2 regions of the Amycolatopsis sp. NPDC049688 genome follow, and region 2 is predicted to be linked to the other one. Evidence: riboswitches for the same ligand, from Rfam matches in the RefSeq annotation. Region 2 holds a riboswitch; the other holds the start of a gene.
The links. A riboswitch is a leader RNA that binds a small molecule or an ion and turns the genes downstream of it on or off. The one in region 2 is predicted to bind S-adenosylmethionine.
Positions count from the first base shown of each region.

Region 1 (4,204 bases), on a different contig from region 2:
GTGGCCAGCAACGGGCCGCGCAGGCCGTCACCCAGCCGGAACTGCCACGATCCGACCAGGTCGAGCAGCGGGACGGCGAGCAGCGCGCCGATCGTGCCGAGGACGAACCACGCCATCCGGCCGGGGCGCCGGGTGAGCGCGTACCAGACGGCCGTGCCGACGACGACCACGCCGAGCGCGACCAGCCATCCAGGGCCGTTCGGCAGGCCGCTGCCTCCCACGTGGAAATCCAGGGGCATCCGCAGCGCGCGGCTGTACTCGGTCGCACCGGGCGGGACCGCCGGCCGGAGCAGGAGGTTCGCGGATTCGCTCTCGGCCCGGCTTCGGCGGGCCAGCAGCTGCACCGCGGCCAAGCCGATCTGCGCGAACCCCAGCAGTGCCAGCGGAAACCAGGAACGCGGCCCTCTCCCCATCGGCCCAGGCTAACGCTCAGCAGAAGGGCGGCAGCTCCCGCGGGTCGCCGACCGGCGCCCAGCGGCCGTCCACCTTCGCGTACTCCCAGCGGGCGCCCCGCGCGACGATCTGCCGCAGGGCCAGCACCACCCGGTCGACGTGTTCCTCGGTGCTGCCGAGGCCGAGGCTCACGCGGACCGCCTGCTGCCCCTCGCCGCCGGTGACGCCGATCAGGCGCTTGGCCGCGATGTGAGCGCAGAAGGCGCCGTCGCGGACGCCGATGCCGTACTCGGCGGACAGCACCGCCGCGAGCCACCCCGGGTCGAAGCCGTCGACGACGAAGCTGACCGTGCCGACGCGGTCGACCGGCGCGTCGAACAGCCGCAGCTCGGCGCAGCCCGGGATGCCGTCGAGGCCCTTGCGCAGCCGGGCGAGCAGCGCCTGCTCGTGCGCCACGACCGCGTCCCAGTGCCGGCTCAGGGTTTCGCACGCGACGCCGAGGGCGTACACGCCGACGGTGTTGGGCGAGCCGGCTTCGTGGCGCTCCGGCCCGGTGTTCCAGACGACGGCGTCCTCGGTGACGAGCTTGGTCGCACCGCCGCCGGCGAGGTAGGGCCGGGCCGCACGCAGCCAGTCCGCGCGGCCGATCAGCGCGCCCGCTCCGAAGGGTGCGTACAGCTTGTGGCCGGAGAGGGCGACGTAGTCGACGTCCAGTTCCTTGATCGAGATCCGCCGGTGCGGGGCCAGCTGGGCGGCGTCGAGCGCGACGCGGGCGCCGTGTTTCCGCGCCACCGCGGCGATTTCCGCCACCGGCAGCAGCTCACCGGTCACATTGGACGCTCCGGTGACGACGACGAGCCGCGGGCCCTGCGGGGCGGCCGCGAGCGCCTCGTCGACGGCGGCCACCGCGGCCAGGCGGGTGCGCGGGGTCGGCAGCCGGCGCACGTTCGGGCCCGGCCACGGCAGCAGTGCGGCGTGGTGCTCGGTGTCGAACACGATCACCGTGGTGTGCCGCGGCAGGCTGCGGGCGAGCAGGTTGAAGGCGTCGGTGGTGTTGCGGGTGAACACGACGGTGTCGGTCCGCCGCGCGCCGGCGAAGCGGCGCAGGACGTCGCGGGTGCGCTCGTAGAGCTTGGTGGAGACCTGCGAGGCGAAGCCGGCACCGCGGTGGACGCTGGCGTACCAGGGCAGGAACTCGTCGACCTTCGCCCGGACGGCGTCGAGGCAGGGGGCGCTCGCCGCGTGGTCGAGGTTGGCGTACCCGATGTCCCCGCCGGTCACCAGCGGGACGCGCAGCGCCGCCCCGGCGACGGCCGGGATGTCTTGCGCGGCAAGAGTTTCGGGCTGCGTGCGGTCGATGGCCAGAGTCATCGGGTGCCTCCTCGGCGATCCGGGGGACCCCCGGCGAGGGGCCCGCGCTTGCCCGTCGCACGGCGCGACCGGCCCGGTCTTCACCCGGGGCACCCCACCGCGGTAGGAGGGTTGCCGGCCAGCAAGCCGGGGCTTCGCGCTGGCACTCATGACCTGGTTCGAAAGGTAACCGAGAGCGCGCCCGGCCGCCAACCCCCGTCGCACATTCTGAGACGCCGCTCACAGAGCGTGCTCAGCGCCCGGACTCACCCCGCCAGCGGGCCAGGCGCCCGGCCCGGTCGACCGCGCGGAGCCGGCGTTCGACGGCGTCGCGGACGGCACTCGTCGTCACCACCAGCAGCTGGTCGTTCTCCTGAAGGCGGCTCGTCTTCTGCGGGGTGAAGCCCGCGCCGGCGCGGACGACCAGGCTGATCGTCGCCCCGACCGGCAGCCGCAGCTCGGACAGGTACACGCCGTGCAGCTTCGACCCCGGCTGGATCCGGACCTGCAGCAGCTCGGCGCCCAGCTCGTCCAGCGGCGCGGAGTCGACCTCGATCTCGTGCGCCTCGGACTTCCTGGCCAGCCCGAGCCGGCGGGCGAGCGGCCCGAGCGTCGCCCCCTGCACCAGCGTCAGCACGATGACCAGCACGAACACCGCGTCGACCAGCCGCTGGGCGCCCGGCAGGCCGTGCGACAGCGGGATCATGGCGAGCACGATCGGCACCGCCCCGCGCAGCCCGGCCCACGACAGGAACGCCTGCTCCCGCCACGGCAGCCGGAACGGCAGCATGGACAGCACGACGGAGATCGGCCGCGCCAGCAGCAGCACGACGGCGCCCGCGACCAGGCCCGGCACGATCGCGTCGAGCAGCCGGCTCGGCGAGGCGAACAGGCCGAGCAGCACGAACAGCCCGATCTGCGCCAGCCAGCCCAGCCCTTCGGCGAACGACAGCGTGTCCGACCGGTGCGGCAGCCGCGAGTTGCCGAGCACCAGGGCGGCGACGTAGGTGGCGAGCAGTCCGGACGCGTGCAGCAGCTGCCCGGACGAGTAGGCGACGACGCACACCGCGACCGTGGCGAGCGGGTAGAGGCCGGTCGCCGGCAGCGCGGCCCGGCGCAGCGCGAACCCGCCGAGCCAGCCGAAGGCGAGGCCGATCACCAGGCCCGCGGTCAGTTCGTAGACCACCAGCAGCGGCAGCGTCCAGTCCACAGTGGTGCCTTCGGCCAGTACCACGACGGCGATGTAGGCCGGCGCGTCGTTGATCCCCGACTCGAGTTCGAGCGCGCCGGTGAGCCGTTTTCCGATGCCGGCCGTGCGCAGGACGGAGAACACCGCGGCCGCGTCGGTGGACGCGAGCACCGCGCCCCACAGCAGCGCGAGCCGCCAGTCGAGCCCCAGCAGCCAGTGCAGGCCGGCGCCGGTGACCGCGACGCTCACCACGACGGCCACTGTGGACAGTGCGATTCCGGTGCCCAGCGCGGGTTTCACCGCCGACCACCGAGTGGTCAGGCCGCCTTCGGCGAGGATCATGACGAGCGCCGCGAGGCCGAGCGACTGGGTCAGCTCGGGGTTGTCGAACCGGATGCCGAAGCCGGCTTCGCCGAGGAGGACGCCCATCGCGAGGTAGAGCAGCAGCGAGGGGAGGCCGAGCCGGATCGACACGCGCACGGCCAGCACGGAGGCGAGCAGCACGACACCGCCGACGCCGAGCAGCACGGGGAGCTGGTCCATGCCGCCTCCTCCCGAGTGCCGTGGGGCACTCAGAATAGTGAAGCGGCGGGGTTAACTCGTTCGTGTACCGCTGCCCCGCGGTGGACACCCGGTGTGTTAAGGCCGGCCCAACGTGCCGAAATCGACTCCCAGCGCCGCGAACGGCGCCTCCGCCAGCACCTTGACCGCGCGGTGGCCGTCGCGGCGCACCCAGCCGGCGTCGACGGCCCGGTCGAGCAGGGCCGCGGGCAGTGCTCCGGCCAGGTGGTCGCGGCGCTCCGTCCAATCCAGACAGTCACGCAGCAGCGGCCGCCGCCCGGCGGCGACCGGCACGCCGAGCTCGCCGAGCTTTTCGCGGCCGCGCGGGGTCAGCGTCAGCCCGTCGGCGGTGTCGACCAGGCCGGTGGCCAGCATGCCGTCGCGGAGGGCGACGCCGAGCTCACCGGCGAGGTGGTCGTAGCAGGTCCGCGCGAACCCGAGCCGCCGCACCCGCAGCGACGGCTTCAGCCCCGTCACCGGGCGATGCTCGGCGTGCTGGGCGAGGTGCTCGATCAGCTCGGCGACCCGCGGGTCGGCGATCCGGACGTAGCTGGCGCGCCCCTGCTTGACGCGGACGACGAACCCGGCGCCGGCCAGCCGCGTCACGTGTTCGCTCGCCGTCGACAGCGCGATCCCGGCCGCCTTCGCGAGCTCACCGACGGTCCAGGCCCGCCCGTCCAGCAGCACGAGGCACATGGTCGCCCGGCTCGG
Region 1 is NZ_JBFANY010000017.1:120,507-124,710, reverse strand. Features, by position in the region: gene AB0J55_RS37465 (hypothetical protein) at 1-413, opposite strand, end outside; gene AB0J55_RS37460 (aminotransferase class V-fold PLP-dependent enzyme) at 430-1,764, opposite strand; SAM riboswitch class IV at 1,804-1,918, opposite strand; gene AB0J55_RS37455 (potassium/proton antiporter) at 1,997-3,475, opposite strand; gene AB0J55_RS37450 (metalloregulator ArsR/SmtB family transcription factor) at 3,572-4,204, opposite strand, start outside.
Region 1: it holds a riboswitch for S-adenosylmethionine, as region 2 does, so the genes downstream of both, AB0J55_RS37460 (aminotransferase class V-fold PLP-dependent enzyme) here and AB0J55_RS44135 (ATP-binding cassette domain-containing protein) in region 2, are expected to answer to the same signal.

Region 2 (4,204 bases):
CCGCGACCAGGCCGGTGGTCGATGTCTTCTCCCCGCGCAGGATCGCCGCGACCAGCTTGTCGCGCAACGGTCCCGGAAACGCGAACTCGGCGTGCTTCATGCGTGCACCCGCGGCGGCGTCGGCCGGTTCGCGTCGTCGCCGCCGACCACGCGGGCGCCCGGGACCGGGCCGTGGGCCACGCGGACCGTCCGGCACACGCCCGCGCCCGACAGCTCGGCCGCGACCTCCACCGCCGACTGCCCGTCCTCGCAGAGGAACGCGCACGTCGGGCCGGAACCGGACACCGTGCCCGCGAGCGCGCCCGCGTTCACCCCCGCCCGGAGCGTGCGGCGCAGGTCGGGCCGCAGTGAGACGGCCGCGGCCTGCAGGTCGTTGCCCAGCAGCAGGGCCAGCTGGCGCGGATCGCCCGAGGCCAGCGCCTCGACGACCGGCGTGTGCGAGCCGATCCGGGGCGGGTTGCCCGCCGCGCGCAGGCGGTCCAGCTCGCCGAACACCTTCGGCGTCGACAGCCCTTCGGCGGCGAACGCCAGCACCCAGTGGAACGTGTGCCGCGACAGCACCGGGACCAGCTGCTCGCCGCGGCCGGTGCCCAGCGCGGTGCCGCCGTAGAGCGCGAACGGGACGTCGCTGCCCAGGCCGGCGGCGATCTCGGCCAGTTCGTCGCGGGTGACGTCGAGATTCCAGAGCGAGGCGAGGCCGACCAGCGTCGCCGCCGCGTCGGCGCTGCCGCCCGCCATGCCGCCGGCGACCGGGATGCCCTTGCGCAGCACCACCCGGACCTTCGGCTCGCCGGTGCGCCCGACGTGCGCGGCCAGCGCTTCGACGGCCCGCCAGGCCAGGTTTTCGGGACCGGTCGGGACCGAGCCCTCCCCCTCGCCGTAGACCTCGATGCCGGGCTCTTCGGTGACCGCGACGGTCACCTCGTCGGTCAGCGACAGCGCCTGGAACACGGTGACCAGCTCGTGGTAACCGTCTTCACGCAGGTCGTCGACCGAAAGGTGCAGGTTGACCTTGGCCGGGACCCGGACGGTGACTGGGGGCGGAACTACGGCGAGCACCCGACCAGCCTACGTGCCCGCGGAAACGCCCCGATGCGACCTGCGCATCGGGGCGTCTTCGGGGAGAGATCAGGCGGCCGCGACACCCTGCGGGCCACGCGCGGTGTGCGTCACGTGGCCGCCGCGCTCGGCGACCCAGGCCAGGGCCGCGTCGGCCCGCTCGCCGCGGACACCCAGGCGGAACCGGCCGACCGGCGTGTCGCCGATGCGGGTCAGGCCGCCGCCGATGGTGGCGAACTCGACGTCGAACCGGCCCGCGGCCTCCGGCAGCAGCGCCCCGACCGAGGCGAAGCCGACCAGCACGACGTCCGCCGAGCGGTCGTAGCGCGCCGCCTGCGAGCGGGTGGTCTCGATGGCCGGCAGCAGCGCCTGCGCGGTGCGGCTCGTGGGGTCGGAGATCAGGTCGAGCACCGTGCCGCGCTCGACGACCGTGCCGTCCTCCAGCACCGCGACGTCGTCGCAGACCCGGCGGACCACGCCCGCGTCCGGCGTCGTGACGACGACCGTGACCCCCAGCTCGGACCGGGCCCGGTCGAGGACGGTGAGCACCGCGCCGGCCTCCTCCGGGTCGACACCGGCGGTCGGGTCGTCGGCGAGCAGGACGGCGGGAGCCGCCGCGAGGGCCTTCGCGACCGCGACGCGGCGAAGCTGACCGGCGGACAGCTCGCCGGGGCGCTGGGCCGCGCGCGGGGTCAGGCCGACGAGGTCCAGCAGCGAGCCGACCCGGCTGCGGCGCTGCGGGCCGTCGACGCCGAGCTGCTCGAGCGGGGAAGCGATGTTGCCGGCGATCGTGCGCTCGGCGATCAGCTCCGGCTTCGTCGAGACGACGCCGAGCTGACGGCGGATCTCGCGGAGGCGGCGGCCGTCGAGGGTGCCGGTGTTGAGGCCGTCGAGGCGGACGACACCGCGGTCGGGCCGCTCCTGCAGCGCGATGCACCGGGCGAGGACGGACTTGCCGGAGCCGGCCGGACCGACCACGCCGAACAGCGAGCCGGCCTGGACGTCAACGCTCACGTCCCGCAGCGCGACGACCGAGTTTCCGTTGGAGGCAAAGGATTTGGACAGGTTTTCGACGGTGATCACGAAGGCTCCTGAAAACGGGGTGCGCGCATGGCGCAGCACCCGGCCGCAAGCGAGTTCCGTCCTTTTCGGACGGTGCATGAAGAAGAGGTGGACCGGCTCGGACTAGCTCAGCGGGAGCGTCGACACGCGGTCACGGAGCGGCGGCCTTCGTCGACGACGCGACGCCTGGTCAGGAGCAGGGGGCGGGCTACCCTCTTCATCGAAAACGGCCTCCATCGGTCCTGGCGGTAGCACCTGCCCTGTGGAGGGTGGTTGCTGCGACTTCGGCGAGCCAGGTCTCTCAGTCGCTCGGGATGGACGTACTGAGTAAAACCGATCCCGAGGAGCGAACGCAAGCCCGTTGGCCCAGATCACACGAGTGGCGGTGTCCGGATGACGGGATCACGGGCGGCGAAGGAGTATTTTCACGCCTCCACTGTGGAGTTCGAAAGCCGTGGAGGGCTAACGCGCGGCGGCGATCCGGGCGAAGTCGTGCACGTCCAGCTGCTCGCCACGGGTCTTCGGGTCGATCCCGGCGGCCGTCAGCAGCTCGCCGGCCCGCTCGGCCGAGCCCGCCCAGCCCGCGAGCGCGGCGCGGAGGGTCTTCCTGCGTTGTGAGAAGGCGGCGTCGACCAAGCCGAAGAGCCGGTCCCGGTCGCCGGACGCCGTCGTGCCGGCGCGTTCGAAGGCGACGAGCGCGGAATCGACGTTCGGCACCGGCCAGAACACCGAACGTGGCACGGCGGCGACCTTGCGTGCCGAGCCGTACCAGGCGAGCTTGACGCTCGGGACGCCGTAGATCCGGCTGCCGGGGCCGGCGGCCATCCGGTCGGCGACCTCGGTCTGGACCATCACGAGCCCGGTGCGGAGCGAGGGCACTTCGGCCAGCAGGTGCAGCACGACCGGCACGGCGACGTTGTACGGCAGGTTGGCGACGAGTGCGGTCGGCTCGCCCAGGTCCTCGCGCGTGACGCGCAGCGCGTCGGCCCCGACGACGGTGAGGTTCCCGGCCGTCTCGGGCCCGCGTTCGGCGACCGTCTTCGGCAGCCGCTCGGCGAGCTTGGGGTCGATCTCGACGGCGACGACCCGCGCGCCGGTGGCGAGCAGCCCGAGGGTCAGCGACCCGAGCCCGGGCCCGACCTCGAGCACGACGTCGTCCGGGGTGATCCCGGCGAGCTCGACGATCCGGCGGACGGTGTTGGGATCGTGCACGAAGTTCTGCCCGAGCTTCTTGGTCGGCCGCACGTCCAGTTCGGCCGCCAGCGCCCGGATCTCGGCCGGTCCCAGCAGTTCAACCACCGGACGAGCGTACCCAGGCGGTCGGTTGGCGTACCTGGACGGTCGGTTCGCGTACCTGGAGGGTCGGTTCGGGGCACGCGGAACGGCCCCCGTCCACGGGGGACGGGGGCCGTTTCCGGGAAAGTGTCAGGCCTTCTTGCCGCAGACCGGCCAGGCGCCGTAGCCACCACGGGCGTCGCGGACCTTCTCCGCCACCGCGATCTGCTGCTCGCGGGTGGCCTGGCTCGGCAGCGCCGCGTACTGGGAGCCGCCGTAGGCGTTCCAGGTCTGCTTGTCGAACTGGAGGCCGCCGTAGTAGCCGTTGCCGGTGTTGATGGCCCAGTTGCCGCCCGACTCGCACTGCGCGATGCGGTCCCACGCGGAGCCGTCGCCGATGTCGGGGTTCGGGGCCTTCTTGGTGCCGACGTGGATGATCTTGGGCTTGGCCGGGGTGATGACCTGCTCGGAGACGGTCTCCCGCCCGACCTCTTTGCCGTTCTTCTGCGTGACCTTGTAGGTCACCATCTTCTCGCCGGGCGTGCCCGGGTCCTCGACGTTGGTCTTGCCCTTTTCCAGGTCCGGGTCGTCGACGCGCTGCTCCGGCGGGTCGATGCTCTCCTTCTGGGTGACCGTCGAGACGCCGGTGCGGCTGATGTGCACCTCGGCGCCGTCGGTCAGCTTGACGTCCAGGCCGCCCTCGGCCTGGTCCTCCGGGCCCAGGGTGAGCTTGTACTCGCCCAGGAACTCCTTCGTGGTGACCGCCGTCGTCTTCACCTGCTTCGGCGCGTTGGCGCCGTCGAACAGG
Region 2 is NZ_JBFANY010000027.1:27,728-31,931, forward strand. Features, by position in the region: gene AB0J55_RS44125 (ASCH domain-containing protein) at 1-100, opposite strand, end outside; gene AB0J55_RS44130 (4-(cytidine 5'-diphospho)-2-C-methyl-D-erythritol kinase) at 97-1,059, opposite strand; gene AB0J55_RS44135 (ATP-binding cassette domain-containing protein) at 1,129-2,142, opposite strand; SAM riboswitch class I at 2,352-2,442, opposite strand; gene rsmA (16S rRNA (adenine(1518)-N(6)/adenine(1519)-N(6))-dimethyltransferase RsmA) at 2,584-3,420, opposite strand; gene AB0J55_RS44145 (transglycosylase family protein) at 3,547-4,204, opposite strand, start outside.